Regions from separate parts of the Streptomyces sp. ATLC9 genome, predicted to be linked through region 3. Evidence: riboswitches for the same ligand, from Rfam matches in the RefSeq annotation. Region 3 holds a riboswitch; each other region holds the start of a gene.

What was found. A riboswitch is a leader RNA that binds a small molecule or an ion and turns the genes downstream of it on or off. The one in region 3 is predicted to bind cyclic di-AMP.
Region 1: linked by a shared signal. The riboswitch ahead of AC2CJA_RS04425 (transglycosylase family protein) and the one ahead of AC2CJA_RS04705 (M23 family metallopeptidase) in region 3 are both predicted to bind cyclic di-AMP.
Region 2: linked by a shared signal. The riboswitch ahead of AC2CJA_RS15345 (LysM peptidoglycan-binding domain-containing protein) and the one ahead of AC2CJA_RS04705 (M23 family metallopeptidase) in region 3 are both predicted to bind cyclic di-AMP.
Region 4: linked by a shared signal. The riboswitch ahead of AC2CJA_RS02705 (M23 family metallopeptidase) and the one ahead of AC2CJA_RS04705 (M23 family metallopeptidase) in region 3 are both predicted to bind cyclic di-AMP.

What each region holds. Positions count from the first base shown of each region.
Region 1 is NZ_JBXUOY010000022.1:13,964-21,060, reverse strand. It holds gene AC2CJA_RS04435 (UDP-glucose dehydrogenase family protein) at 1-1,276, shown strand, start outside; gene AC2CJA_RS04430 (VOC family protein) at 1,405-1,785, shown strand; gene AC2CJA_RS04425 (transglycosylase family protein) at 1,922-3,190, opposite strand; cyclic di-AMP (ydaO/yuaA leader) riboswitch at 3,195-3,414, opposite strand; gene AC2CJA_RS04420 (dipeptidase) at 3,698-4,894, opposite strand; gene purE (5-(carboxyamino)imidazole ribonucleotide mutase) at 4,896-5,447, opposite strand; gene AC2CJA_RS04410 (5-(carboxyamino)imidazole ribonucleotide synthase) at 5,444-6,613, opposite strand; gene AC2CJA_RS04405 (GtrA family protein) at 6,746-7,097, shown strand, end outside.
Region 2 is NZ_JBXUOY010000134.1:2,070-9,166, forward strand. It holds gene AC2CJA_RS15325 (Ppx/GppA phosphatase family protein) at 1-803, opposite strand, end outside; gene AC2CJA_RS15330 (DUF501 domain-containing protein) at 800-1,348, opposite strand; gene AC2CJA_RS15335 (FtsB family cell division protein) at 1,452-1,970, opposite strand; gene eno (phosphopyruvate hydratase) at 2,128-3,417, opposite strand; gene AC2CJA_RS15345 (LysM peptidoglycan-binding domain-containing protein) at 3,681-4,370, opposite strand; cyclic di-AMP (ydaO/yuaA leader) riboswitch at 4,377-4,547, opposite strand; gene AC2CJA_RS15350 (transglycosylase family protein) at 4,783-5,769, opposite strand; gene AC2CJA_RS15355 (cytochrome P450 family protein) at 5,899-7,097, opposite strand, start outside.
Region 3 is NZ_JBXUOY010000024.1:7,605-14,701, forward strand. It holds gene AC2CJA_RS04690 (DNA gyrase/topoisomerase IV subunit A) at 1-893, opposite strand, end outside; gene AC2CJA_RS04695 (M16 family metallopeptidase) at 1,128-2,522, shown strand; gene AC2CJA_RS04700 (M16 family metallopeptidase) at 2,546-3,922, shown strand; cyclic di-AMP (ydaO/yuaA leader) riboswitch at 4,129-4,302, shown strand; gene AC2CJA_RS04705 (M23 family metallopeptidase) at 4,316-5,191, shown strand; gene AC2CJA_RS04710 (GntR family transcriptional regulator) at 5,391-6,095, shown strand; gene AC2CJA_RS04715 (HPr family phosphocarrier protein) at 6,308-6,589, opposite strand; gene AC2CJA_RS04720 (bifunctional acetate--CoA ligase family protein/GNAT family N-acetyltransferase) at 6,727-7,097, shown strand, end outside.
Region 4 is NZ_JBXUOY010000012.1:21,775-28,871, forward strand. It holds gene AC2CJA_RS02685 (helix-turn-helix domain-containing protein) at 1-165, shown strand, start outside; gene AC2CJA_RS02690 (DUF397 domain-containing protein) at 165-389, shown strand; gene AC2CJA_RS02695 (glutathione peroxidase) at 399-887, shown strand; gene AC2CJA_RS02700 (antibiotic biosynthesis monooxygenase) at 1,030-1,785, shown strand; gene AC2CJA_RS02705 (M23 family metallopeptidase) at 1,919-2,974, opposite strand; cyclic di-AMP (ydaO/yuaA leader) riboswitch at 2,986-3,123, opposite strand; gene AC2CJA_RS02710 (hypothetical protein) at 3,391-3,627, opposite strand; gene AC2CJA_RS02715 (APC family permease) at 3,726-5,027, opposite strand; gene AC2CJA_RS02720 (SHOCT domain-containing protein) at 5,220-5,645, opposite strand; gene AC2CJA_RS02725 (hypothetical protein) at 5,870-6,031, opposite strand; gene AC2CJA_RS02730 (PRC-barrel domain-containing protein) at 6,071-6,427, opposite strand; tRNA gene AC2CJA_RS02735 (tRNA-Lys) at 6,627-6,699, opposite strand; gene AC2CJA_RS02740 (DEAD/DEAH box helicase) at 6,944-7,097, opposite strand, start outside.

The DNA of each region.
Region 1 (7,097 bases), on a different contig from region 3:
CGAGCTGGGCTTCGAGGTGCTGGGTCTGGACGTGCTGCCGGAGAAGATCGAGACGCTCTCCGCCGGGCGGGTGCCGTTCTACGAGCCCGGCCTGGAGGAGCTGCTGCGCCGCCATGTCGCCGGGGTCCGGGGATCGACCGGGCGGCTGCGCTTCACCACCTCCTGGGAGGAGGCGGGCGCGTTCGGCGACGTCCACTTCGTCTGTGTGAACACCCCGCAGAAACAGGGCGAGTACGCGTGCGACATGTCCTATGTGGACAGCGCGGTGGACTCCCTGGCCCCGCACCTGACGCGGCCCGCCCTGGTGGTGGGCAAGTCCACGGTTCCGGTGGGCAGCGCGGACCGGCTGGCACGGCGGCTGGCCGAGCTGGCCCCGGCCGGCGACGCGGCGGAACTGGCGTGGAACCCGGAGTTCCTGCGCGAGGGCTTCGCCGTCGAGGACACCCTGAGCCCGGACCGCATCGTGATCGGGGTACGCTCGGCGCGCGCCGAGGAGCTGCTGCGCGAGGTGTACGCGAAACCGGTGGCCGGGGGCTCGCCCTTCGTCGTCGCCGACTTCCCGACGGCGGAGCTGGTGAAGACGGCCGCGAACTCCTTCCTGGCCACCAAGATCTCGTTCATCAACGCCATGGCCGAGGTCTGCGAGGCGGCCGGCGGCGACGTGGTGAAACTGGCGGAGGCCATCGGGTACGACGACCGGATCGGGGGTAAGTTCCTGCGCGCCGGGATCGGCTTCGGCGGCGGCTGCCTGCCCAAGGACATCCGCGCGTTCATGGCGCGGGCGGGCGAGTTGGGCGCCGACCAGGCGCTGACGTTCCTGCGCGAGGTGGACTCGATCAACATGCGCCGCCGCTCCCACATGGTGGAGCTGGCCCGCGAGACGGTCGGCGGCGCGTTCCTGGGGCAGCGTGTGGCGGTGCTGGGGGCGACCTTCAAGCCGGACTCCGACGACGTGCGGGACTCGCCGGCGCTGAACGTCGCCGGCCAGATCCATCTGCAGGGCGGGCAGGTGACGGTCTACGACCCCAAGGGCATGGAGAACGCCCGGCGGGTCTTCCCCACCCTGGGCTACGCGGACAGCGTGCCGGAGGCGGTGCGCGGGGCGGACGCCGTGCTGCATCTGACGGAGTGGAGCGAGTTCCGGGAGCTCGATCCGGAGGAGCTGGGCCAGGCCGTGGCGCACAAGCGCGTCCTGGACGGCCGCAACACCCTCGATCCGGCCCTGTGGCGCAAGGCCGGCTGGTCCTTCCGCGCACTGGGCCGGCCGACGGCGTAGGGTCCGCCCCGCCCCCGGGGCCGCTCAGCCCCCCGGACGGCCGTGGTGCGCGCCTGCGGCCGGGGTCGTCAGCAGGCGACAGGCCGGGTAGCAGAGGGGTGACCCACGACACAGGAGGGATGAGCACCATGGCCATCACCACACTGCGGGACGTCGTCGTACTGGACTGCCCCGAGCCGGGGAGGCTCGCGGACTTCTACGCACGGTTGCTGGGCGGGAAGGTCGAGAGCGAGGGCCGGTGGGCGGAGGTGACGTTCGAATCGGGCTCCCTGAAGGGCCGGACGTTCGCCTTCCAGGAGGCGCGCGGGCACGTGCCGCCGCAGTGGCCGAGCGCCGAGCGGTCGCAGCAGTTCCACCTCGACTTCCACGTGCCCCGCGAGGAGTTGGACGCGGCCGAGCGGGAGGCGCTGGAACTGGGGGCCGAACTGCTCCAGGGCGGCGGGGGCGAGCGCGGTTTCCGCGTCTACCGCGACCCCGCCGGGCACCCCTTCTGCCTCTGCGTCGACTGAGCCGGCCGCCCGCGAGGGAGTGGAGGCGGCGGCGCGCCGCGGAAACACGGAGAAGAGGCGGGCGGGCAAGGAGTGTCCGCACACTCCTTGCCCGCCCGCCTCATGACCGGCTCCGGGCCGGCGAGGGTCAGGACCCTCAGATGCTGACGCCGTTGGCCCGCAGGTAGGCCAGCGGGTCGATGTCCGAGCCGTAGCCGGGGGCGGTACGGATCTCGAAGTGCAGGTGCGGGCCGGTGCTGTTGCCGGTGGAACCGACGGCGCCGATCTGCTGGCCGGCGCTGACCGACTGGCCGGCGCTGACCGACAGCGAGGACAGGTGGCCGTACTGGCTGTACCGGCCGTCCTCGTGGCGGATGACGATCTGGTTGCCGTAGGCGCCGCCCCAGCCGGCGGAGACCACGGTGCCGTTGGTGACGGCCTTAACCGGGGTGCCGGAGGCGGCGGCGAAGTCCTCACCTGTGTGGCCGTTGGACCAGCGCGCGCCCGAGGCCTTGTAGGAGCCGGACGGAGCGGCGTTCACCGGGGCGGTGTAACCGGTGACCGCGGCGCGGTCGCTGCGGTCGGTGCGCTCGGCCTCGGCTCGCTCGGTCTCCTCGGCCTTCGCAGCCGGCTCGGCCTCGGCCTCGACCTGGGGCTTGCTCTCGGTCTCGGCCTGGGGCTTGGCCGCGGCCTTCTGCTGGGCGGCGGCACCGCCCAGGGTGAGCTCCTGGCCCGGGAAGATCAGGTTCGGGTTGTCGCCGATGACCTGGCGGTTGTCCTCGTAGATGCGCTCCCAGCCGCCCTGGACGCCCTGGGCATCGGCGATCTTGAAGAGGGTGTCGCCGCCGGCGACCTCGTAGGAGGTGCCGTTGTCGGCGCCGCTCCGGGCGCGCTCACCGCGGTCCGCGCGCTGCGGCGTGGCCTCGGGCTCGCTCTTCTCCTGCTTCGGCTCGGGCTTGGCCTCGGCCTTCGGAGCGGCGGACGGGACCTGCTCCTCCTGCTCGGTCGGGTTGCTCTGACCGTCGGGGGAGACGGCCGGGGCGGGACCGCCCTTGGTCAGGCCTGCCTTGACCGAGCACACGGGCCAGGCGCCCGGGCCCTGTCCCGCCAGCACCTTCTCGGCGACGGCGATCTGCTGGTCCTTGGTGGCGAGGTCGGCACGCGGCGCGTACTGGGTGCCGCCGAAGGCGGCCCAGGTGCTCTGCGTGAACTGCAGACCGCCGTAGAAGCCGTTACCGGTGTTGATGGACCAGTTGCCCGTGCTCTCGCACTGGGCGACCTTGTCCCAGGTTTCGACGGAGGCGGCGCTGGCCCCGCCGGCGGCCACCAGGGGGAGGGCCATGCCGGCGCCGCCCACGGAGATGGCCAGCGACAGGCGGGTGAGGCGGCTGTTGCGAATACGACGGTGACGTCCGCGTGCGGACATAGGTGTGCTCCTTCTCCTACGCCTGCGAGGTGAGCTGTCGGGTTCGGGCTGGAGTTGCCCGGCCATGTGTGCCGCGGCGCGTGCCGCGGCATGGCTTCACCCCAAGCCGTCCCGTACGGGCCCTGTGGGCCCGGGACGGCGGCTTACCTTGGGTCCCCCGCTCCTGCCATCGGGTGGTGTGGATGGTCCAGCCCGCCGCCGTTGACAGGATTCGGCGTTCGACAGCGGGCCGCCGCACATTCGTACGGCGCGACCAGAAAGGTAGGCATATCGTTTCCGCCGATACAAGCCGATGGGTCACAGGACGCCCGTTTCGAAGGCTTTAATGATCATCCGATCATCACTGTCCGCCGCATTCACCTTCCGAAGAGTGGCGACGCCCCTCCCTGACACCACGTCACACCCCTCCACCACCAGGAGCCATGACGCAGAAGACCCTCCCCGTCACGCAGAGCGACGCACCGGGGAGGGTCGGCTCGTGAGTTGAATCACGAGGAGGTCAAGGAGCTACCCGTCGAGCTGTCCGATGGTGGCGATGGACGGACCGCGCCTGGTCTGCTCGTGGCGGGCGACCGCCTCCGCGTCGCGCAGCACGCGCACCGCGTTCCGCCAGGTGAGCTTGGCGAGGTCGGCCTCGGACCAGCGGCGGTCCAGCAACTCCGCCACCAGGTGCGGGTATCCGGACACATCGCTCAGGTCGGACGGGGTGAAGGCCGTGCCGTCGAAGTCGCCGCCGATGCCGATGTGGTCGATGCCCGCGACCTCGCGCATGTGGTCCAGATGGTCGGCGACCGTCGCCGCCGTGGCCACCGGACGCGGGTTGGCCTCCTCGTACGCGCGTTGGACCGCCAGGCCCCTCTCCGTGCCGTCCAGGGGGTGAAGGCCGTGGGCGCGCATGTTCTCGTCGGCGGCCTCGGTCCAGGCGACGGCGGCCGGCAGCACGAACTTCGGCACGAATGTGGCCATCGCCACACCGCCGTTGACCGGAAGCCGCTCCAGTACGTCGTCGGGGATGTTGCGCGGGTGGTCGCACACCGCGCGGGCCGAGGAGTGCGAGAAGACCACCGGCGCCGTCGTCACGCGCAGGGCGTCGCGCATGGTGGCGGGCGCCACATGGGAGAGGTCCACCAGCATCCCCAGCCGGTTCATCTCCCGCACGACCTCCTCGCCGAAGCGGGTCAGCCCGTCGTGGCGCGGGGTGTCGGTGGCCGAATCCGCCCAGTCGACGGTGTCGTTGTGGGTGAGCGTCATGTAACGCACACCCAGCCGGTACAGGGCGCGCAGTGTGGCCAGGGAGTTGTTGACGCAGTGGCCGCCCTCGGCGCCCATCAGGGAGGCGATGCGGCCCTCGGCGCGGGCCGCCTCCATGTCGTCGGCGGTGAAGGCGGGCCTGAGGTCGGCCGGGTGGCGGTCGGCCAGCCGCCGCACCACGTCGATCTGCTCCAGACAGGCGCTGACGGCGGCGTCGCCGGTCAGATCGGTGCGCACGTAGACCGACCAGAACTGCGCTCCCACCCCGCCCGCGCGCAGCCGCGGGATGTCGGTGTGCAGATGGGCCGACTGGTCACCGGCGATGTCGCGCCGGTCGAGGTCGTAGGCGACCTGCTCGCGCAGCGCCCACGGCAGGTCGTTGTGGCCGTCGGCGACGGGGTATGCCTCCAGCAGTGCCCTGGCCCGTGCCAGCAGCTCGGCGGAGTGGCCCATCTCACCTGCCCCCGAAGCCGAACCCCGCGCCTCCCGCGGCGACCTTGCTCCGCAGCCGCCTGCCCTTCTCCCGCGCCTGGTCCTTCAGCTCCGCCTGGAACCGCTCCATGCGCCCGCGCAGCTCCTCGTCGTGGGCCGCCAGGACGCGGACCGCCAGCAGGCCCGCGTTGCGCGCGCCGCCGACCGAGACCGTGGCGACCGGGACCCCGGCGGGCATCTGGACGATGGACAGCAGGGAGTCCATGCCGTCCAGGTGCCGCAGCGGCACGGGGACGCCGATCACCGGCAGCGGGGTGACGGAGGCGAGCATGCCCGGCAGGTGGGCCGCTCCCCCGGCACCCGCGATGACCGCCTTCAGCCCGCGTCCGGCCGCCTCGTCGCCGTAGGCGATCATCTCGTGCGGCATGCGGTGGGCGGAGACGACGTCGACCTCGTAGGGGACCTCGAACTCGTCCAGGGCCTCGGCCGCGGCCTCCATGACGGGCCAGTCCGAGTCGGATCCCATGACGATCCCCACGACGGGGGCGGAGGCGGGGCTGGGGGCGTTGCTCATTCGGTGATGGTCCCTCGCAGATAGGCGGCGGCGTGGGCGGCGCGCTCGCGTACGTCCGCCAGGTCGTCGCCGTAGGTGTTGACGTGGCCGACCTTGCGGCCGGGCTTCACGTCCTTGCCGTACATGTGGATCTTCAGCTGCGGATCGCGGGCCATGCAGTGCAGGTACCCCTGGTACATGTCGGGGTAGTCGCCGCCGAGCACGTTGGCCATCACCGTCCACGGCGCGCGGGGGCGCGGGTCGCCCAGCGGCAGGTCGAGCACGGCCCGCAGGTGGTTGGCGAACTGGGAGGTGACCGCGCCGTCCTGGGTCCAGTGGCCGCTGTTGTGGGGGCGCATGGCCAGCTCGTTGACCAGGACACGGCCGTCGCGGGTCTCGAAGAGCTCCACCGCCAGGTGGCCGGTCACGCCCAGCTCCCCCGCGATCGTCAGCGCCGTCTCCTGGGCGTGGGCGGACAGCTCCGGCGACAGGCCGGGCGCCGGGGCGATCACCGTGTCGCACACCCCGTCCACCTGGATCGACTCCACCACCGGATAGGCCACCGCCTGGCCGTGCGGGGAGCGCACCACGTTGGCCGCCAGCTCGCGGACGTAGTCCACCCTCTCCTCGGCCAGTACCGGCACGCCCGCCCGGAACGGCTCGGCGGCCTCAGCCTCGGAGGACACCACCCACACGCCCTTGCCGTCGTAGCCGCCGCGGACGGTCTTGAGGACGACCGGCCAGCCCTCCCCCTTCCGCGGGGCGCCTTCCCCCGGGGTGCCTTCCCGCGCGAACCGCGTGACGTCGGCCGGATCCGCCACGATCCGGTGCCGGGGGCAGGGGATGCCGATCTCGCTCAGCCGCGCCCGCATCACGCCCTTGTCCTGCGCGTGCACCAGCGCGTCGGGGCCGGGCCGCACCGGGATGCCCTCCGCCTCCAGGACGCGCAGGTGCCCGGTGGGCACGTGCTCGTGGTCGAACGTGATCACGTCGCAGCCGCGGGCGAAGTCGCGCAGAGTGGCCAGATCGCGGTAGTCGCCGATGACGACGTCGCGGACCGCCTGGGCCGCGGAGTCCTGCGGGGTGTCACTGAGCAGCTTGAACCTGATGCCGAGGGGGATGCCCGCCTCGTGCGTCATCCGCGCGAGCTGCCCCCCGCCGACCATGCCGATCACAGGAAATGTCACGTCCGTAGCCTATCGGCCGGACGGCGGGTACCCGTCGCGGTACGGGGGCGTGGCTAGCATGGCGGGCCAGGACGCGACGGCGGGCCCCGCGGGGCCGCGCGAGAGCCGAGAGAACGGGGCGAGTGGATCACTATGGGTGAACGGCGCGCACTGCGCTCCAGGCTGCTGCGACTACGGCGCGAGCTGGCCAGGTTCGGCACGGTGGGGGCCCTCGGCTTCCTCGTCAACGTGGCCGTCTTCAACCTCTGCATCCACGGCCTGGGCCTGGCTCCGGTGCGCTCGGGGGTGTTGGCGACCGCGGTCGCCATCGGCACCAACTACCTGGGCAACCGCTACTGGACCTACCGGCACGCCGACAAGAGCCGGATACACCGCGAGGCCGGTCTGTTCACACTGTTCAGCGGCATCGGCCTGGTGATCGAGAACGGCGCGCTGGCCATCTCGCACTACGGTCTGGGCCTGGCCTCGCCGCTGGCCGACAACA
Region 2 (7,097 bases), on a different contig from region 3:
GCGGTGACCTCCGCGACCTTCTCCGCGCCGATCCGGGAGTGGTGGATGGCGGACGGGTCGTACTCGGACAGCCCCAGCGCGACGGCGGCGACGGTGGTGACCGAACCGGCCAGCCCCACCAGCGTCCGGGCCTCGGCCAGCGGGACCGTCTTCTCCACCAGGTCCAGCGCGGCCTCGGCGTCCGCCCTCACCGCGGCGATCTGCGCCTTTGCGGGAGGGTCGGTGATCGTGCCGTCACGCAGCAGATGGCGCTCGGTCAGCCGGACGCACCCGATGTCCACGCTGCGGGCCGCCCGCACCCCGTCGTCCCCCACCACGAACTCCGTGGAACCGCCGCCGATGTCCACCACCAGGTACGGCCCCTCCAGGTGCTCCGCGCCCGCCAGCTCCCTGGTGGCGCCGGTGAAGGAGAGGGCTGCCTCCTGGTCGCCGGTGATCACCTCGGGTTCGACGCCCAGGATGTCCACGACGCCGCGCACGAAGTCGTCCCGGTTCTCCGCGTCGCGCGAGGCGGAGGTGGCGACGAAGCGGGTGCGCCCGGGGGTGACGCCGTGCCCGCGGATCACCTCGGCGTACTCGCGGCAGGCCGCGAAGGTGCGCTCCAGCGCCTCGGGGGCCAGTCGCCCGGTCCGGTCCACGCCCTGACCGAGGCGGACGATGGTCATCCGGCGGTCGAGGTCGGTCAGCTCGCCGGTGGCCGGGTCGATGTCGGCGACGAGCAGGCGGATGGAGTTGGTGCCGCAGTCGATGGCGGCGACCCTGACCGTCCGGCCGGCCGCCGTGCCGTCCGTCGTCCCCGTCACCGTGCTTCCTCCCCGCCGTCCCGGCCGTCCCCGGCCGCGCTCACGCACGGCCCCTTGCGCCACCACTCCGGGAGCATGGTGATCGCCTCGTCGCCCAGCGGGTTGACGCCCGGGCCCGCGGCCAGCGAGTGGGCGACCAGGACGTGCAGGCACTTGACCCGGTCGGGCATCCCGCCCGCGCTGGGAAAGCCCTCCAGCACCTCGATGGCGTCGCGGCGGGCGATGTAGTCCTCGTGCGCCCGGCGGTACGCGGCGGCCAGCTCCGGGTCGGTGCGCAGCCGCTCGGTCATCTCCTTCATCACGCCCTCGGCCTCCAGCGTGCCGATCGCGGAGGCCGCGCGCGGACAGGTGAGGTAGTACGTGGTCGGGAAGGGCGTGCCGTCCTCCAGCCGCGGCGCGGTCTCCACCACGTCGGGCTGCCCGCAGGGGCAGCGGTGCGCGATGGCGCGCAGACCGCGCGGCGGGCGGCCGAGCTGCTGCTGGAATGCCTCGACGTCGGCTTCGGTCGGCGCGGTGGGCCCGGTACGGGGCGGGGGCGTTTCCATACGGCCAGGATGCCTCAGGGGCACCGGGGCCGGACGCGGGGCCCGGCGAAGCGGTCGGGCCCAGGGAGCGGAAGGAGCACGTCCGGTCCGCGGCCGGTCCACGTCAGGGGCGCTGCCCCGCGGCGCCGGAGGCGTCCGCCGCGTCCAGGCCGTCCCACAGGTGCCGGAACCAGACCTGCTCGGTGGGACCGGGCCCGGCGCCGCGGCGGGAGCGGGAGGCGCTCTCGCCGGTACGGTCGGCGGTGCCGCCCGAGAGGATGTAACCGGTCTCGCCGGGGCGCACGTAGAGCAGGTGCTCGCGGATCATCCGCTCGACGTAGGCCGGGTCCTTCCAGCGGACCTTCAGGTCGCGCTTGTCCTCGACCCGGCCGCGCAGCTCCTCGACCAGACGCCGCTGCTCCTCGATCTCCGCACGCTGCGACACGTACTGCCGCATGGGGTAGGCCAGGGCGACGACGAGCGAGCACAGGACCAGGACGAGCAGTGCGGCGCGGCCGGTCAGCCGGCTGCGGCGGGGGGCGCGCATCCGGCGGTTCTGGGCGCGGTAGACGCGCTCGGCCGCCTGTGTGCCCAGTGCCCTGAGCCTGGTCGCGGTGGAGAACCTGTCCCGTTCCGCGGCCACCTGGCCTCCCCTGCTGCCTGTTGTCGCCGTGTCCTGTCGCCGTGCCGTGTCGCCGTATGCCGCCGCGTCCCCGCCACCGTACGGGACGGGGACGGGGACGCGGTGACGGCGGGGCCGCTCCGGCGGCTGTGCTTACCGGTCCGCGGAGCGGCTGTGCTTACCGGTCCGCGGAGCGGAACCGCGGGAACGCCGAGCGCCCGGCGTACACGGCGGCGTCGTCGAGGATCTCCTCGATGCGCAGCAGCTGGTTGTACTTGGCGACGCGCTCGGAGCGGGCCGGGGCGCCGGTCTTGATCTGACCGCAGTTGGTGGCGACGGCCAGGTCGGCGATGGTGACGTCCTCGGTCTCGCCGGAGCGGTGGGACATCATGCACTTGAAGCCGTTGCGCTGGGCCAGTTCGACGGCGTCCAGCGTCTCGGTCAGGGAGCCGATCTGGTTGACCTTGACCAGCAGGGCGTTGGCGGCGCCCTCCTCGATACCGCGGGCCAGGCGCTCGGGGTTGGTGACGAACAGGTCGTCACCGACGAGCTGGACCTTGTCGCCCAGGCGCTCGGTGATGGTCTTCCAGCCGTCCCAGTCGTCCTCGAACAGCGGGTCCTCGATGGAGACCAGCGGGTACGCCTCGACCAGCTCGGCGTAGTAGTCGGTCATCTGGGCGGCGGTGCGCTCCTGGCCCTCGAAGGCGTAGCGGCCGTCCTTGTGGAACTCGGAGGCGGCGACGTCCAGTGCGAGGGCGATGTCCTGGCCGGGGGTGTAGCCGGCCTGCCTGACCGCCTCCAGGATGAGGTCGAGCGCCTCGCGGTTGGAGCCGAGGTTCGGGGCGAAGCCGCCCTCGTCGCCCAGACCGGTGGACAGGCCGCGCTCCTTCAGCACCTTCTTGAGGGTGTGGTAGACCTCGGTACCCCAGCGCAAGGCCTCGGAGAAGGACTCGGCGCCGATCGGCGCGATCATGAACTCCTGGATGTCCACGTTGGAGTCGGCGTGCGAGCCGCCGTTGAGGATGTTCATCATCGGCACCGGCAGCAGGTGCGCGTTCGGTCCGCCGAGGTAGCGGAACAGCGGCAGGTCGGACGCCTCGGAGGCGGCGTGGGCGACGGCCAGCGAGACGCCGAGGATGGCGTTGGCGCCGAGGGAGGACTTGTCCGGGGTGGCGTCCAGGTCGAACATCGCCTGGTCGATCAGGCGCTGCTCGGTGGCGTCGTAGCCGACCAGCTCCGGGCCGATCTGCTCGATGACGGCGAGGACGGCCTTCTCGACGCCCTTGCCGCCGTAGCGGCCCTTGTCCCCGTCGCGCAGCTCCAGTGCCTCGAAGGCGCCCGTGGAGGCGCCGGACGGAACGGCTGCACGGCCGGTGCTGCCGTCGTCGAGGCCGACCTCGACCTCGACCGTGGGGTTGCCTCGCGAGTCGAGGATCTCGCGGGCCACTACGACGTCGATGGACGGCACGAGGGTCTCCTTCGTGTGTGTCGGGCGTGTGTGTCGGGTCTCAGTGCCCTGAGCCTATCCGGCCCGCGCACGCCACCTCGCCGACAGCCCGTGCCATACGGCGGAACGGTGGGTGAAATCGCAGCTCAGAAGGGGCGGGAGCGTTTTGTTTCCAAATTGAATAAACCCGGTGCGGCGCGCCCTCCGCGAAAGGAGGTGACACACCGCACCGGGACGGCGCCGCCGGGTGACGGGCATGGCGCCGGGGCGGGCACAGCAGGGGATCAGACCCGGAGCTGCTGGCCGGGGAAGATCAGGTTGGGGTCGTCGCCGACGACGTCGAGGTTGTCCTGGTAGACCTGCTGCCAGGTGGTGCCGTGGGCGGCGGCGATGGCGCGCAGCGTGTCGCCGGACTTGACCGTGTAGCCGGACCCGGCGTCGCTCCGGTGGCCGTCCGCCCGCTCGGGGGCGCCCTGCGGCCGGGACTGCTCCTGGAACTGTTCCTGAGACCGCCTCTGCGAGTCGGAGTACGCCTGCCCGGAGCCGGAGCCGGAGCCGGCGGAGCGGCCGCCGTCCGGGTCCACCTCGGCCGCGGGTCCGCCCGAGGTGAGGCCGCCCTTCGCGGCGCAGGCCCAGGCACGCGGGCCCTGCATGGCCAGCAGCCGCTCGGCCACGGCGATCTGCTGCTCCCTGGTGGCCAGGTCCGCGCGCGGCGCGTACCGGGTGCCGCCGGCGGCCTCCCAGCTGGACTGGGCGAACTGCAGCCCGCCGTAGTAGCCGTTGCCGGTGTTGATGGACCAGTCGCCGCCGGATTCGCACTGGGCCACCCGCTCCCAGGTGTCGACGGACGCGGCCGAGGCGTCCGGCGCGCCCGCCACCGGGACGGCGATGGCGGCGCCCGCGGCGCCCGTCAGCGCGGCCGCGCGAACGGCCCTGGCGGTGCGGCTGTCGTGCCCTTTGCCGGTGAACAGCATGGACGTTCCTTGTCTCACCGACGCCTGCGAGGTGAGCTGTCGGGTTCGGGCAGTGAGCAAGCCCGGCCGTCCGGGGCGCGGAGCCCCGGACGACTTCACCCCAAGCCGCTCCGGACCGTGCGGCCCGGGGCGGCGCCTACCTGGTTCCCCCGCTCCTGCCCTCGGCGCTGACGCGACGACTGCCCACCGGCCGCCGGCAGGATTCGGCGCTGCGGTCGGTGGCACTCGCGGTGCGAGCGAGACGACGGTAAGCACATGGGGACATATGTCTCAAAGCATGTCAGAAACTGGTGATTCACCCTTTCTGACGCTCGCACGGCCGGAACCCGCAGGTCAGCTGAGGAGCGTTAGGCCGGACAGGAACGACACGCCGCAATCGCCCGGGAGGGTCACGCCGCAGGGCCGTCCGCACTCACCCGAGGGTGAGCTCCTGTCCGGGCAGGATCAGGTCCGGATCCTCGCCCACGACGTCCTTGTTGTTCTCGTACAGGCCGCTCCAGCCGCCCGGGACGCCGTGCTCCTGGGCGATCGCCACGAGCGACTCCCCCGGGCGCACGAGATGGCCCTCGTCCGCCGCACGGGCGCCCAGGCCGCTCACGGTGCCCGCCAGCGCGGGACGCTCGGCACGGGCGGAGCGGTCGGCGGCCTCCCCGGAGCGCTCCTCGCCCACGGCCTCCCGGTCTTCCGCGCCGTCCGCCCCGCGATCCGGCTCCAGTTCGCGCGGATCGCGCTCGCCGCGGTGCTTTCCGGTACCCTCTCCCGGGCCGGCGCGGGAGCCGCCCTCCGCGGCGTCGTCCGCCCCGCCGGCCTCCGTACCGTCCCCGGCGCCGTCGCCCTCCGGCGCCTTCCGCTCGCCCTGGGCGCCGTCCTTCGCGCCGCCGCCGTCCTCGGCCGGGGAGTCCTCCTCCGCCGCGCCGCCGCCCGGCGCGGTGCCGTCCAGGAGACCTCCGCCGCCCCCGCCGTCCCGCGTGTCCTCCTCCGGCAGGAGGTTGTCCGGGTCGATGGCCGGGGCCTCGCCGGTGGTGTCGTGGCGCAGCCCGGCGTTGACGCCGCAGGAGGGCCAGGCCTCCGGCCCCCGGTCGGCGAGGATCTTCTCGGCCACCGCGACCTGCTGGCTGCGGCTGGCGAGGTCGGGTCGCTCGGCGTACGCCGTACCGCCGTACCGCTCCCAGATCTCCTGGGTGAGCTGGAGCCCGCCGTAGTAGCCGTTGCCGGTGTCGGCGCTCCACAGGCCGCCGCTCTCGCACTGCGCGACCCGGTCCCAGGTGTCGAGGTCTGCCGCCTGGGCGCCCGCCGCCCCGAGCAGCGGGATGGCGAATCCCGCGCCGGTCACTCCGGCCGTGACGAAGACGGCGGGAGCCTGGCGGGGGCGGCGGTGTCTACCGTTCCCGGAAAGCATGTGTGGAACCTCTCGTGCGTGGACAGCCGGCAAGGTTGAGCGGTTGACGGTTGAACGTAGCGTCACCGGGCTGATCATCACAAGTCAGTGTCCCGTAGATCACGCACGGATCACGCACATGACCGTGCGTCACCCGCGCACCGGCTCGAACTCCACCGGCAGCTCACGCAGTCCCCGCATGATGAGGCCGCCCCGCCAGCGCAGATCGGCGGATTCCGCCGCGAGCCGCAGGTCGGGGAGGCGTCCCAGCAGGGCCGTCAGCGCGATCCGCCCCTCCAGTCGTGCCAGCGGCGCGCCCAGACAGTAGTGGATGCCGTGGCCGTATCCGAGGTGAGGATTGTCACCGCGCGTGAGGTCCAGGGCGTCCGGGTCCGCGAACCGCGCCGGGTCGCGGTCGGCGGCGGCCAGCACCACCAGCACCGGGTCGCCGGCGCCGATGCGCTGCCCGCCGATCTCCAGCGGCTCGGTGGCGAACCGCCAGGTCGCCAGCTCCACCGGCCCGTCGTAGCGCAGCAGTTCCTCCACCGCCGTCCGCAGCAGCCCGTCGTCGCCGGCCGCCAGCGCGTCCTGGAGCAGCCGCCGCTGCTCCGGGTGGCGCAGCAGCGCGTAGGTGCCGTTGCCGATGAGGTTGACGGTGGTCTCGAAGCCGGCGAACAGCAGGATGAAGGCCATCGCCGCGGCCTCGTTCTCCGTCAGGTGCTCGCCGTGGTCGCTCGCCCGGATCAGTCCGGAGATCAGGTCGTCGCCCGGGTCGCCGCGCTTGCGGTGGATCAGCTCGGCCAGGTACGCGCGCATCCGCTTCACGGCCCGGCCCACCCCGCCGCGCGGACCGCCCCCGTGACGGATCATCATGCCCGCCCAGTCGCGGAAGTCGTCCTGGTCCTCGGCCGGGACGCCGAGCATGTCGCAGATGGCGTGGATCGGCAGCGGGAACGCGAACTCGTGGATGAGGTCGGCGCTCCCGCGCTCCGCGAAGCCGTCGACGAGCCGGTCGGCCAGTTCCCGCACCCGCGGCTCGAAGGCCGCCACGCGGCGCGGGGTGAACGCCTTGGACACCAGCCGCCGCAGCCGGGTGTGGTCGGGCGGGTCGATGTTGAGCAGGTGCGTCATCAGGTTGGCGCCGCGCTCGCCGGGGATGCCCACCTTCCCCTTGCCGTGCGCGGCCTCGCTGTGGTGGGCGGGGTTCTTGCTCAGCCGCAGGTCGGCCAGCGTCTCGCGCGCGTCCGCGTACCGCGTCACCAGCCACGCCTCCACCCCGCTGGGCAGTACGGTGCGGCGCACGGGCGCGTGCTCGCGCAGCCAGGCGTACGCGGGGTAGGGATCGGTGG
Region 3 (7,097 bases):
TGGACCTTCTTGCCGTTGACCAGGTCCTTGATCTTGGAGATGACCTTCTCCGGGCCGACGTTGAAGGGCAGCTCGGTGACGACCAGGCCCTTGCGCCGCGCGGTCACGTCCTCCACGGAGACCGTGGCGCGGATCTTGAAGGTGCCGCGCCCCTTGGCGTAGGCGTCCCTGATGCCCTGCAGCCCGACGATCCGGCCGCCGGTGGGCAGATCCGGGCCCGGCACGAAACGCATCAGCGTCTCCAGGTCCGCGCCCGGGTGCTTGATCAGGTGCCGGGCGGCGGCGATCACCTCGCCCAGGTTGTGCGGGGGCATGTTGGTGGCCATCCCGACCGCGATGCCGGAGGCGCCGTTGACCAGCAGGTTCGGATAGGCCGAGGGCAGTACGGCCGGCTCGGACTCGCTGCCGTCGTAGTTGGGCGTGAAGTCGACGGTGTCCTCGTCGATCGACTCGACCATCAGCCCGGCCGCCGGGGCGGAGCGGCACTCGGTGTACCGCATGGCGGCGGGCGGGTCGTCGTTGCCCAGCGAGCCGAAGTTGCCGTGTCCGTCCACCAGCGGCAGCCGCATGGAGAAGGACTGGGCCAGACGCACCAGGGCGTCGTAGATGGCGCTGTCGCCGTGCGGGTGGAGTTTGCCCATCACCTCGCCGACCACGCGCGCGCACTTGACGTAGCCGCGTTCCGGCCGCAGCCCCATCTCGTGCATCTGGTAGAGGATCCGCCGGTGGACCGGCTTGAGCCCGTCGCGTGCGTCGGGCAGGGCGCGCGAGTAGATGACCGAGTAGGCGTACTCCAGGAAGGAGCCCTGCATCTCGTCGACGACGTCGATGTCGAGGACACGCTCCTCGAACTCTCCCCCGGGCGGCGGGGTCTTCGTGCTGCGGCGGGCCATCGCGGCTGCGACTCCTTCTTGCGTACTGCGGACTGTGTCCCGTGCGGGGTGGCGGACTGTGTCCCGTGCGGGGCAGGGACGGACGGGCACCATTGTGGACCTCGGCACCGACAGTCCGGTCCCCGCCCCGAACCGTACGGGAACTTCGCGCTTTGTCCGGCCGCTTGCATACAGTGACCACACACGCGTTGTGAGAACGCGGTCCGCGATCGCGATCGAAGGGACTCCCTGCCCATGGCTCACACGGCCTCCCCTCCGCCCACCGCCGGCGGCCTGACGGCGACCGAGCACCGGCTGGCCAACGGCCTGCGCGTGGTGCTCTCCGAGGACCACCAGACCCCGGTCGCCGCGGTCTGCCTCTGGTACGACGTCGGATCGCGCCACGAGGTCGTCGGGCGCACGGGTCTGGCGCACCTCTTCGAGCACCTGATGTTCCAGGGATCGGCACAGGTGAAGGGGAACGGTCATTTCGAACTGGTGCAGGGGGCGGGCGGGTCGCTCAACGGCACCACCAGCTTCGAGCGCACCAACTACTTCGAGACGATGCCCGCCCACCAGCTGGAGCTGGCGCTGTGGCTGGAGGCCGACCGCATGGGGTCGCTGCTGGCCGCCCTGGACGAGGAGTCCATGGAGAACCAGCGCGACGTGGTGAAGAACGAGCGCCGCCAGCGGTACGACAACGTGCCCTACGGCACGGCGTTCGAGAGGCTGACGGCGATGGTCTACCCGGAGGGCCATCCCTACCACCACACCCCGATCGGCTCCATGGCGGATCTGGACGCCGCCTCGCTGGAGGACGCGCGGGACTTCTTCCGCACCTACTACGCGCCGAACAACGCCGTGCTGGCGGTCGTCGGTGACATCGACCCGGAGCGCACCCTCGCCTGGGCCGAGAAGTACTTCGGCTCCATCCCCTCCCACGAGGGCAAGCGTCCGCCGCGCGACGGCTCCCTGCCGGAGGTCATCGGCGAGGAGGTCAAGCAGGTCCTCCGCGAGGAGGTGCCGTCCCGGGCGATGATGGCCGCCTACCGGCTGCCGCACGACGGCACCCGCGAGGCGGACGCCGCCGACCTGGCGCTGACGGTGCTCGGCGGCGGCGAGTCCTCCCGCCTGCAGACCCGTCTGGTCCGCCGCGACCGCACCGCCGTCACCGCCGGCTTCGGCATGCTGCGGCTGGCGGGGGCGCCCTCGATGGGGTGGCTGGACGTGAAGGCCTCCGGTGACGCCGAGATCGCCGACATCGAGCGGGCGGTCGACGAGGAGCTGGCCCGCTTCGCCGAGGAGGGGCCGACCCCGGCGGAGATGGAGCGCGCCCAGGCGCTGCTGGAGCGCGAGTGGCTGGACCGGCTGGCCACGGTCGGCGGCCGCGCCGACGAGCTGTGCCGCTACGCGGTGCTGTTCGGCGACCCCCAGCTCGCCCTGACGGCGGTGGAGCGCGTGCTCCAGGTCACCGCCGACGAGGTGCGCGAGGTGGCCGCGGCCCGGCTGCGCCCCGACAACCGCGCGGTACTGATCTACGAGCCCACCCAGGCAACCGCCCCCGACACCGCGGCCGACGTCTCCGAGGGCGCCACCGTCTCCGGGACCGGTACCGCCGCCGACACCCACGACCAGGAGGCCGCCCAGTGAGCGACGCCACGGCCCAGAACGGAATGTCGATGGAGTTCCACCCCCAGCCCCGTGGCGGCGAGCCCAGGCCGTGGGCGTTCCCCGCCCCCGAGCGCGGCGAGCTGCCCAACGGGCTGACCGTGCTGCGCTGCCACCGTCCCGGCCAGAAGGTCGTGGCCGTCGAGGTCAACCTCGTCGCGCCGCTGGAGGCCGAGCCCCGCGACCGGGAGGGCGTGGCCGGGATCATGGCACGGGCGCTGAGCGAGGGCACCGACCGGCACAGCGCCGAGGAGTTCGCCGCCGAGCTGGAGCGGTGCGGCGCCACGCTGGACGCGCACGCCGACCACCCCGGCGTACGGGTCTCCCTGGAGGTCCCGGCCTCCCGCCTGACCAGGGCGCTGGGCCTGCTCGCCGACGCGCTGCGCGCCCCCGCCTTCCCCGGGGGCGAGGTCGAGAGGCTGGTGCGCAACCGCCTGGACGAGATCCCGCACGAGCTGGCCAATCCCGCCCGCCGGGCGGCCATCGCGCTGTCGAAGGAGCTGTTCCCGGCCGACTCCCGGCTCTCGCGCCCCCGCCAGGGAGCCGAGGAGACCATCAGGAACATCGACGCCGAGGCGGTGCGCGCCTTCTACGCGGAGCATGTGAGGCCCTCGACGGCCACGGCCGTGGTGGTGGGCGATTTCACCGGAGTGGACCTGGACAAGGCGCTGGCCGAGACCCTCGGCGACTGGAAGGGCGCGGCCGCCGGGCCCCGGCCGGTCCCGCCGATCACCGCGGACGACACCGGCCGGGTGGTCGTCGTGGACCGGCCGGGAGCGGTGCAGACCCAGCTGCTCATCGGCCGGATCGGCCCCGACCGGCACGACCGGGTCTGGCCCGCCCAGGTGCTCGGTACGTACTGCCTGGGCGGCACGCTCACCTCCCGCCTGGACCGGGTGCTGCGCGAGGAGAAGGGCTACACCTACGGCGTGCGGGCCTTCGCCCAGGTGCTGCGCTCCTCCCCCGAGGGCACCGGTGCCTCGATGCTGGCGGTCAACGGCTCGGTGGCCACCGATGTGACGGGTCCCGCACTGGAGGATCTGTGGCGCGTGCTGCGCACCCTGGCGGAGGAGGGTCTCACCGACGCCGAGCGTGACACGGCCGTGCAGAACCTGGTGGGGGTGGCCCCGCTGCGCTACGAGACGTCGGCGGCCGTGGCCGGCACCCTCGCCGACCAGGTGGAGCAGCACCTTCCCGACGACTACCAGGCGAAGCTGTACGCCCGCCTCGCCGGGACCGGCACGGTGGAGGCGACGGCGGCGGCCGTGGCGGCCTTCCCCGCGGACCGTCTGGTGACGGTGCTGGTGGGAGACGCGTCACAGATCGCCGACACGGTGCGGGACCTGGGCATCGGGGAGGTGACGGTCGTCACGGACCAGTGACCCCCGGCCGCCCTGCGGCGGCCGGCAGCGGAAGGCCCTTGGTGGGGTTGCCACACCAAGGGCCTTCCGTGTGTCCGACTTTGGGCCGTTCCGGTGGGCGCTCCGTGTGGCATGGCCTACAAAAGGTGCTTCTTGCTTGCTCACTCAATTTTGTCCGTTTAGCGTCGATCTCGCCGGCCGTCAGAAGTGACCGCGACCGCGGCCGACGGCAGTGATCGCCGAGTCCCCCGAGCGGGGGAGCCGGGGACCCACCCTCCCGCCCTTCACACGCGGGAGTGGTCCTCTTCCGAGGCACCTGGGGTGAATCGGGCCGTGCGCCCGTAGGAGACCTTCCTGCTCCGAACCCGACAGCTAACCCGGTAGGCGAGAAGGAAGGAAAGGAGCACGCCACCCATGGCGTTCACCCGTGCCACCGCGCAGCTCGCCGAGAAGCTGACCGGAAAGCTCACCGGGCTCACCGAGAGCCTCACCGAGAAGCACCACCTCTCCAGCCGCTCCATGCGTACCCGCGTGGGTCTGGCCGGAGCCGCCGCCCTGACCGTCACCGGCGTGGTCGGCGCCGCCGCCACCCCCGCGATCGCGGCTCCGGACGAGGGCTCGGGGACCTACGCCCTGGGCTTCGTCCAGGCCATGGCCGTCGGTGACACGATCGCCGACGACGTCAGGGCCCAGGCCCAGGCCCAGCAGCGTGTCGCCGACGCCGCCGAGAAGGCCGCCGCCGAGAAGGCCGCCGAGAAGCGCGAGGCCGCTGCCGAGAAGGCTGCCGAGGAAAGGGCCGCGAAGGCCGCCGAGAAGCGCGAGGCCGACGCCGAGAAGCGCGCGAACGAGCGTGCCGACCGCTCCGCCGGGCGCCGTTCGGCCACCGGCTACGTCGACCCGGTCGCGGGCGTGGACACCACCACCACCTACAAGCAGGCCGGCGCCTCCTGGTCCTCCGGCAAGCACAGCGGCATCGACTTCCCCGCCGCAACCGGCACCCCGGTGCGGTCCGTCGGTCCGGGGACCGTGGTGACGGTGGGCTGGGGCGGCGCGTACGGCAACCAGGTCGTCATCCGCCACGACGACGGCAAGTACACCCAGTACGCCCACCTGTCCGCCACGAAGGTCTCGGCAGGCCAGAAGGTCGGCGGCGGCCAGCGGATCGGCGCGGTCGGCTCCACCGGCAACAGCACCGGCCCGCACCTGCACTTCGAGGCCCGCAACGGCGCCCACTACGGCTCGGACTTCAACCCGATCACCTACCTGGCCGGCAAGGGCGTCGACGTCTGAGAGGTCTGACCGGCCCCGCCCGCGGGGCGCCGGGCAGTCACGCCGATCACGCACCGACATCCGCCGCGCGACCCGCGAGGTCGCGCGGCGGATGTTTTCACGCCTGTTTCCCGGTGGGCATCGGAAAACGCGTGGCGGTGGAATACAGTTCGACTCTGCGGTACTTCTGGAAAATGGAGACGGCGGCGGAGGTCGGCCCATGCGCATTTCCGCGCACATGGTGTGCAGCGCGGTCCGTGACGACATCGTCTCCGGGGTTTTCCCGCCCGGGTCCCGGCTCGCCGAGGAGCTTCTCGCCAGGCGCTACGGCGTCTCGCGCGTCCCGGTGCGCGAGGCTCTGCGGACGCTGGAGGCGGAGGGCTTTGTCACCTCCCGCCGCCACGCGGGAGCCTGCGTCGCCCGGCCCACCGAGCAGGAGGCCGCCGACCTGCTCGACATCCGCGCCCTGCTGGAGCCGCTGGGCGCCGCGCGGGCCGCCCGGCGGCGCACCGAGGCGCAGCTGAGGGTCCTGCGCGGGCTGGTCCGCCTGGGCCTGCAGCGCGCGGAGAGCGGCAGGCTGTCCGATCTGAGGCCTCTGGAGGACTGGTACCACGAGACGCTGGCCCGGGCGTCTGGCAGTCCCAGTCTGGCCTCGCTGCTCACACAGCTGCGCCGCAAGATCACCTGGGTGTACGCCGTGGAACCGCCGCTGCGCGCGGTCACCGTGTGGCGTGAGCGCGGCGCCGTCGTGGACGCCGTCGCGCGCGGCGACGCGGAACGGGCGCGCGCCCTGGCGAGCGAGCACGTGGAGCGCTCCGTCGCGGTACGCCGCGAGCAACGGCCGCTGGCCGCGCGTGAAGGCCGCCGGAAAGTACCGGTGAGAAGCACGAAACACGCCGTAAACACACCGTGCGATAATTCGTAACAGGAATTGTGTACACAGGGTGGGAATGCGCGGAGAATACGCGGGGAAATGCCCGCCCGGGACGCTCCGGTTCCGGTTGAGGAAAAGGTTGTGGGCGCCCGCTCCTCAGCCTTTTCCGGCGGTCGCCCGCCGGTGGTTTCCGTCGCGTTCTCATGCCGGGCCCGTGTCCAGCGCCGCACGCGGGCCCGGCCGGCCCCGCCGGGCCGGGTGGCTCAGACGGCTCCGGGCAACTCGTCCAGCCCCTCGGAGACCAGCTTCGCCAGCCGGTCCAGAGCGGCGTCGGCGTCATCGGCGCCGGAGGCCAGTACGATCTCCTGGCCGCCCTCCACTCCCAGTCCCAGCACCGAGAGCACCGAGGCGGCGTTGACCGGTTCGCCGCCCGGCCTGGCCACGGTGACGGGGACGCCCGAGGAGGTCGCGGCGCGGACGAAGACCGCGGCGGGGCGGGCGTGCAGGCCCTCGGGCCAGCCGACGGTGACACGGCGCTCTGCCATGGTGTTGCCCTTCGGGGTCGAAACGGATCGGACCGGCGGGCCCGGGGCCCGGCCGGGCCCAGCTTCGCACAGGCGGACGCCCGGGAAAGGGAGCCGACACCTCCGCGATCCGGGGGCCGGTGACTAGGCTGACCCCCATGCGGACGCCGAGCGAGCCTGCCTACCCCGCCCACTGGGAAGCCGACGTGGTGCTGCGCGACGGCGGCACGGCCCGGGTCCGCCCCATCACGGCCGAAGACGCCGAGCGCCTGGTCAGGTTCTACGAGCAGGTCTCCGACCAGTCGAAGTACTACCGCTTCTTCGCCCCCTACCCCCGTCTCTCCGACCGGGACGTGCGCCGCTTCACCCACCACGACTACGTCGACCGGGTCGGCCTGGCCGCCATCGTCGGCGGCGAGTTCATCGCCACCGTCCGATACGATCGCATAGACGCCACCGGCCGTCCCGCCTCCATGCCCGCGGACGAGGCCGAGGTCGCCTTCCTCGTCCGCGACGACCACCAGGGCCG
Region 4 (7,097 bases), on a different contig from region 3:
CCCGCGCTGGACGTGGTCTACGTGGACATCCTCGGCGGCGGCCTGTTCATGGAGAAGCCGGAGGAACTGGAGCGCTATAGGTTGGCGTTCGAATACCTGCGGGCGCAGGCGCTGGACATCTCGGCGTCGGCGGCCACCATCGAACGAGCCTGCGAGGAGCTTTGATGCGACAGCAGTCCACAGGCGGCTGGACCGAGTGGTTCAAGTCCTCCCACAGCGGCGGCAGCGGGACCGAGTGCGTGGAGGCGGCGTACGGGCCGGGGAGGGTGGCCGTGCGGGACAGCAAGGGGGCGGGCGGCGGGCCCGTGCTGAGGTTTCCGGCGGGGGCGTGGGAAACGTTCCTGGGCGGTGTGAAGGCTCACGGCGGGTACGGGCGCGATCTCTGCTAGACAGGGCGCATGAGCCTCTACGAGATCCCCCTGCGCACCCTGACCGGCGAGCCCACCACCCTCGGCGAGCACCGGGGCAAGGTGCTGCTGGTCGTCAACGTCGCGTCCAAGTGCGGGCTGACCCCGCAGTACGAGGGCCTGGAGCGGCTGCAGAAGAAGTACGCCGACCGCGGGTTCACCGTGGTCGGCGTGCCGTGCAACCAGTTCATGGGCCAGGAGCCCGGCACCGCCGAGGAGATCGGCGCGTTCTGCTCGGCCACCTACGGCGTCACCTTCCCGATGCTGGAGAAGACCGACGTCAACGGGGACGGCAGGCATCCGCTCTACGCCGAGCTGACGGAGCTGGCCGACGCCGAGGGGCAGGCCGGGGACGTGCAGTGGAACTTCGAGAAGTTCCTCGTCGCGGCGGACGGCGCCCCCGTCGCCCGGTTCCGTCCGCGCACCGAGCCGGAGGCTGCGGAGGTCGTCGCCGCGATCGAGGAGCGGCTGCCCGCCTGACCGGAGGCGTTCCCTCCCGGCCGTGACCGGGTGGCCGGACCGCGCGGACCGGCCACCCGTTCGCCTTGACCTCAAGGCGACTTGAGATGTGAGCGTGGTTCCGCGAAGCGAGGAACACCCTGGCCGACGAGGAGGCACACCCATGCCCGCTATGCCCGTACACCCCGACCCCGCCCACCCCGACGCCGGAGCCGTCCTCATCAGCGCCTGGGACGTCGGCACACCCGAGCGGCAGCGGGCCGCGGCGGACGCCATCGCCGCCACCTGGGGCAGGCGGGAGTGGCCGACGCCGGACATCCTGTCGTACGGCGTCTACGCCGGGACCGACGGCCGGACTCTGCTGCACTACTCCCAGTGGACGGACGAGGAGGCGTACGAGGAGTACGTACGCACCCACCGTCAGGACCGCAACGACGAGATCGACGACGCGGTGCCCGGGATCGAGCGGCTGCGCCTGGCGCGCACCCGGCGCTACCGCAGCCTGCCCGAGGGGCCCGAGGAGCGGGAAGGGGCCGGGCGGCGGCCCGAGCCGGGGTGCGTGGTGGTCGTGGAGGTGGAGTTCGAGGGGCCCGACGAGGCGCGGCAGCGGGCGTGGGTGGACGCCGTGGCCGCCGCGATCGAGGACGACGGCGCCGGCGGGGGCCTGCCGCCCGGCGGCATCTCGGCCCACTTCCACCTGAGCACGGACGGCACACACGTGATCAACTACGCGGAGTGGGAGAGCGAGCGGGCGCACATCGCCGCGCTGGGGGCGCCGGGTGAGGGGATCGGCGGGCCGTCCCCGCTGTGGGACCGGGTGCGGGACTTCCCCGGGCTGGTGAGCAGTGACGTGGCACGCTACCGGCTGCTGTTCTCCGCCGCGCGCCCCGGGGAGCCGGCGGGACGGGCTGCGCGGTAGCCGTACACGGTGGAGGGGAACCGGCGGCCCCGGTGTCGGGGGGGATGAGTCACCGGGGCCGCCGGGGTGTGGGGGCCGGCGTGCGGCAGCGGAGTGCTTCGCGACGCCGGCCGGACGGGCCGGACAGGCGTCGTCAGATGGACTGGCCCTTGCTCCGCAGCCAGGTCAGCGGGTCGACCGGGTCGCCGCCGCCGGGACGGACCTCCAGGTGGAGGTGCGCGCCGGTGGAGTTGCCGGTGGAGCCGACGCGGCCGATGACGTCGCCGGTGGTCACCTTGCCGGTGGTGACGGTCATGGAGGACAGGTGGCAGTACCAGATCTCGGTGCCGTCGTCGAGCCTGAGGATGATGCGGTAGCCGTAGGAGCCCGCCCAGCCGGCCTCGGTGATCTCGCCGCTGTGCACCGCCTTGACCGGAGTGCCGGTGGGAGCGGCGAAGTCCAGGCCGGTGTGGTTGTTGGCCCACATCGAGCCGGACTGACCGAAGGTGGAGGTGAGCTGGTACGAGGTGAGGGGGAGGGTGTAGCTGGCCGCGAGCTTGGCCAGGCGCTCGGCCTCGGCCTTGCGTGCCGCCTCCTCGGCGGCCTTGCGCTCGCGCTCGGCCTCCTCCTCGGCGGCCTGGTCGGCGGCCTCCTCGGCCGCCCTCTCCGCTGCCTGGTCGGCGGCCTCCTCGAGCGCGGCCTGGGCGGCGCCGGTCTGCTGCCGGTCGGCCTGCTGGAGGATGCGTGCCCGCAGCGCCTCTCCGGCGTCCGCCGTCACGACGGTCGTGGTGGCCTCGGAGGTGTCCAGGCCGGCCTGGGTGACGGCGCCGCCGAAGGGGTCGGCGCTCTCCGCCGGGGAGGCGGAGTCGCCGTCGTGGCTGTCGGAGACGAGACCGCCGACGACGGGGATGCCCTCGGCGACCGCGCCGAGGTCGACGTCCGGCATGGAGACGGCGAGGGGCGACTTGTCCTTGGCGGTGGCCATACCGCCCGCGCCGACGGCGGCGATCACACCGACGCCGAGGACGGCTCCGCTGCGGGCCATGCCGTTGCGCTGCTTGACGACGCGGTGCCGGCCGCGGACCGGGCGGACGGAGTCCTCGGTCGGGTTCCACACCGGCTGGTCGCCGTCGCCTTCCGGACCGAACGGGGCGAAAGCGGCGGTGTGCGGGTCGTACGAGACCTCGGGGGCCGGACTGCTGGACGCCACGGAGGCGCTCTCCTTTCCTTCCTTCTCGCCTACCGGGTTAGCTGACGGGTTCGGAGCAGGAAGGTCTCCTACGGATCCACGCGGACGGGCCGCATGGGTCCGATTCACCCCAATTGGTGGTTCCCCGGTTCCCTGGGCGCGTCCTCGCTGTTGACGGGGTTGCGCGTACGGGATTCGGCGACGGCGCACGGTGCCGCCCTCTTTGGCGACAGTGACGACCGCGCTGCGTTATCGAACGTTAATAGAGGTGCGCTCCGGTTTCCAAGTCCCCTCTTGGAACATGGGGCTTTCTTGACGGAGGACTATCGGGGCACCAGTGGGCCAAATCGGGCGATTCGACCGCCGGATCGGCCCATGAGACGCATGCCACACCATCTGACGTTGCCTCAGTTGTTATGCGGAGGGGCGCACGTCGACTACGGAAGGTGACCGCCGGCCGGAGGTGCCGGACCCTCCGGGTCGCGCATGACCGCCAGCAGCGCCATGTCGTCGCTCTGGTGCCCGCCGGTGTGCGCGTCGACCTCCGCGAGGAGGTGGTCGAGCAGGTCCGCCGGACCGGTGAGGGGCAGCAGCCACGGCGGGCGGCCGATGACGGGGACAGCGCGGATACGGGCCCTGCCGCCGCCCGTCTCCTGCCGCCTGTCGCCCCGCACCCTTCCGATCCCCCCGACGCCCGGCGTCCCGGCGATTCGATCAAGGACCGGCCGGACGGCACGGGTCCCTGGACGTGGACGCGGGGACGCGGGGACGGCTAAGCCCCGCGTGCGGCGAGCGCGCGGCGCACCCCGTACGAGGCCGCGCCGACCGCCAGCACTGCCGCCCCCGAGACCACCGAGGCGAGCGGCAGGGCGAAGGCCAGCACCACGCACCCGGCCAGCCCCACCACCGGCACGATCCGCGGCGGTCGCCCCTCGCCGGGGCCCAGGGTCAGGGCGGAGGCGTTGGCGATCGCGTAGTAGGCCAGGACCCCGAAGGAGGAGAAGCCGATCGCGCCGCGCAGGTCCGCCGTGGCGGCCACCACCGCCACCACCGCGCCGACCGCCAGCTCGGCGCGGTGCGGCACGCCGAAGCGCGGGTGCACGGCGGCCAGCGCGGACGGAAGATGGCGGTCGCGGGCCATCGCCAGGGTGGTGCGGGAGACGCCGAGGATCAGCGCCAGCAGCGAGCCCAGCGCCGCCACCGCCGCTCCGGCCCGCACCACCGGGACCAGTTCCGGTGCGCCCGCCGCACGCACCGCGTCGGCCAGCGGGGCGGTCGTCCGGCCCAGCGCGTCGCCGCCCAGCACGGCGAGCAGCGCGACCGCGACGGCGGCGTAGACGACCAGGGTGATGCCCAGCGCCACCGGGATCGCCCGGGGGATGGTGCGGGCCGGGTCGCGCACCTCCTCGCCGAGGGTGGCGATGCGCGCGTAGCCGGCGAAGGCGAAGAACAGCAGGCCCGCCGCCTGGAGCACCCCGCCGGGCGAGACGTCCCCGGAGGAGCCCGCCCCGTCCGGGGACGGCCAGAAGACCGGCCGGGCGGCGTCCGTCCCGCCGGAGGTCAGGCAGACGACCACGACGGCGGCCAGCACCGCCAGGACGACCGTCACGATCGCGCGGGTCAGCCAGGCGGTCTTCCGCACGCCCGCGTAGTTCACCGCCACCAGCGCCACCACCGCCGCGACCGCGACCGCCCGCGCCTGTCCGGGCCACACGTACAGGCCCACCGTCAGGGCCATCGCCGCGCACGAGGCGGTCTTGCCGACCACGAAGCCCCAGCCGGCCAGATGACCCCAGAACTCCCCCAGCCGCTCGCGGCCGTATACGTAGGTGCCCCCGGATTCCGGGTAGCGGGCGGCCAGCCGGGCCGAGGAGGTCGCGTTGCAGTACGCGACCACCGCCGCCAGCGCCAGGCCGAGCAGCAGGGCGGCCCCGGCCGCGCGGGCCGCCGGGGCGAAGGCCGCGAAGACGCCCGCGCCGATCATCGACCCCAGGCCGATCACCACCGCGTCGCCGGTGCCCAGCCGCCGCCGCAGCCCGGGCGCCTCCCGTGCGCCCCCCGCCGTCCCGCCCATCCCTGTCCCCTCCCGTGGGTGTGCCCGTGCCGTCCGCGCCGGCGGACAGCCGGCCGCACCGGACGCTACCGCCACAGGGCCCGTCCCCGCTCCCGGTGCCACCGCCGGGCGGGGCGGGGGTACGGGGGGCGGACAGCCGACGGCGGCGCGGAAGCCGTCCGCGCCGCCGTGGGGCCGGGCACCGCCCGCCGCTCAGGCCAGGATCTTCTCCTTGGCCCGCTGGTACTCGCCCTCGGTGAGGTCCCCCTTCGCCTTGAGCTCGGAGAGCCTGGCCAGCTGGTCGACTCCGGAACCGCCGCCGGTACCGGCGGCGGTTCCCGCGGTCTCGCGGATGTAGGTGTCGAAAGCCTCCCTCTCCGTCCTGGCCCGCCGCGTCTCGCGCTCGCTCATGCCCTTGCCGCGGGCGACCAGGTAGACGAGGACCCCGAGGTATGGGAGGAGGATCACGAAGACGAGCCAGCCGGCCTTGCCCCAGCCGCTCAGTTCGTGGTCGCGGAAGACATCGGTGATGACCTTGAACAGCAGGATCAGCCACACGACCCACAGGAAGAACCACAGGAAGGTGAGGAACGCCCCCAGCACCGGATAGTCGTAGGCCATGTACAGGTACCCGTCCATCGCTCCACCTCACGGTCGGACGGTCGCTCCGACCGGACACCCCCGGTTCCCGGGTCGGCACGGCTGTCGTGTTCTGTTCACCGCCGGAGCACGTCCCTCCCCGGAACACCGCCCGGCCACTCTCACAGGGCCGGACGGGCGTTTTCGCGCGCTTTCGGCTCTCTCGTTCAGTATTGCGCTCCCCATCGGCCGCGCAACACGGCACCCGCTCGGGCGCGGCCGCCTCAGCGGCCGGCACGGCGGCGGGACCGCTGCAGGGAGATGACGAGGATCGCGAGCACCAGGACGCCGATCCCGACGAACAGCAGGTAGAACAGCCCCTCCACGACCGCGCCGAGCACTCCCAGCACGGCCGCGACGAGAAGCAGGAACAGGAAGAACCCCATGCCGTGGACGCCTCCTTCACACTGTTCGGGCGCGGCCGGTCAGCCGCGCGCCAGCCTGCGCTCGCCTCCGGCGCCGGGGCGGTAGGGGATGCCGTAGTGCCGGAAGACCGGCTCCTCCCCCTCGGCGGGCAGCACGTCGTCGGTGCCGATGGAGGGGGCCTTCTTCACCAGTGCCTTGCCGTACCGCACCCTGAGGTGGTCCGGACCGGCGACCGCCTCGTCCAGGGGCACGAACACCAGGCGCTGACGGGTGGGCAGTCCGACCCGGACGGTGACCATGACGGGCTCGTCGGTCGCCGTGTCGGTGTAGACCGCCTCGAGCGGGCCGACCTTGTGCCCGTCCGCGTCGACGACGTCGCGGCCGCGCCACTCTCGGATGTCTGCTGGACGGATCATGCGCTCAGCTCCCTGGGCGGACGGTCCGGACGGCGCGTCCGCGCCGCGTCCGAGCCGTTTTCCGGGCTCAGGGTGCGGGTTCCCGTCTCCGCGGGCCCCACACCTGCCGTACGGCGCGCTCACCGCCGCACCGGGCCCCGGAAACACCGGAACCCCCGCCGACGCAGGTCGGCGGGGGTCCTGGCCCCGAGGGGTCCGGTAGGCCGTGTGGGACTCGAACCCACAACCAATGGATTAAAAGTCCACTGCTCTGCCAATTGAGCTAACGGCCCGCCCCCCGAAGCATAGCCCGGAGAGGCGCCGCGCTTCGAAGGCATTGGCACAGTGTGACGGCACGTCGCGTCGTATCCGCGCCCGGACGGCCGGGCGCACTCAGGCGGGCGGAGCTCGGAAGCGGACGCGGAGGCCGGAAGGGGGGGGGGGGGGGGGGGGGGGGGCGGCGGGGGGGGCGCGGGGGCCGGTGGGCCCGGGCCCGGAGCAGTGCTCCGGGCCGGGCCCTCAACTGGTCTGTCCGGCTCAGCCGTTGCGCTTCCAGCGCGGCTTGTCCGAGCGGCGGTCGAACGAACGGCCGCCGCCGCGGTGGTCGCCGCCCTGGTGCCCGCCGCGCTGGTCGCCGCCGCCGCGGTGGTCGTCGCGGCGACCGTAGGGGCGGCGGTCGTCACGGTCGCGG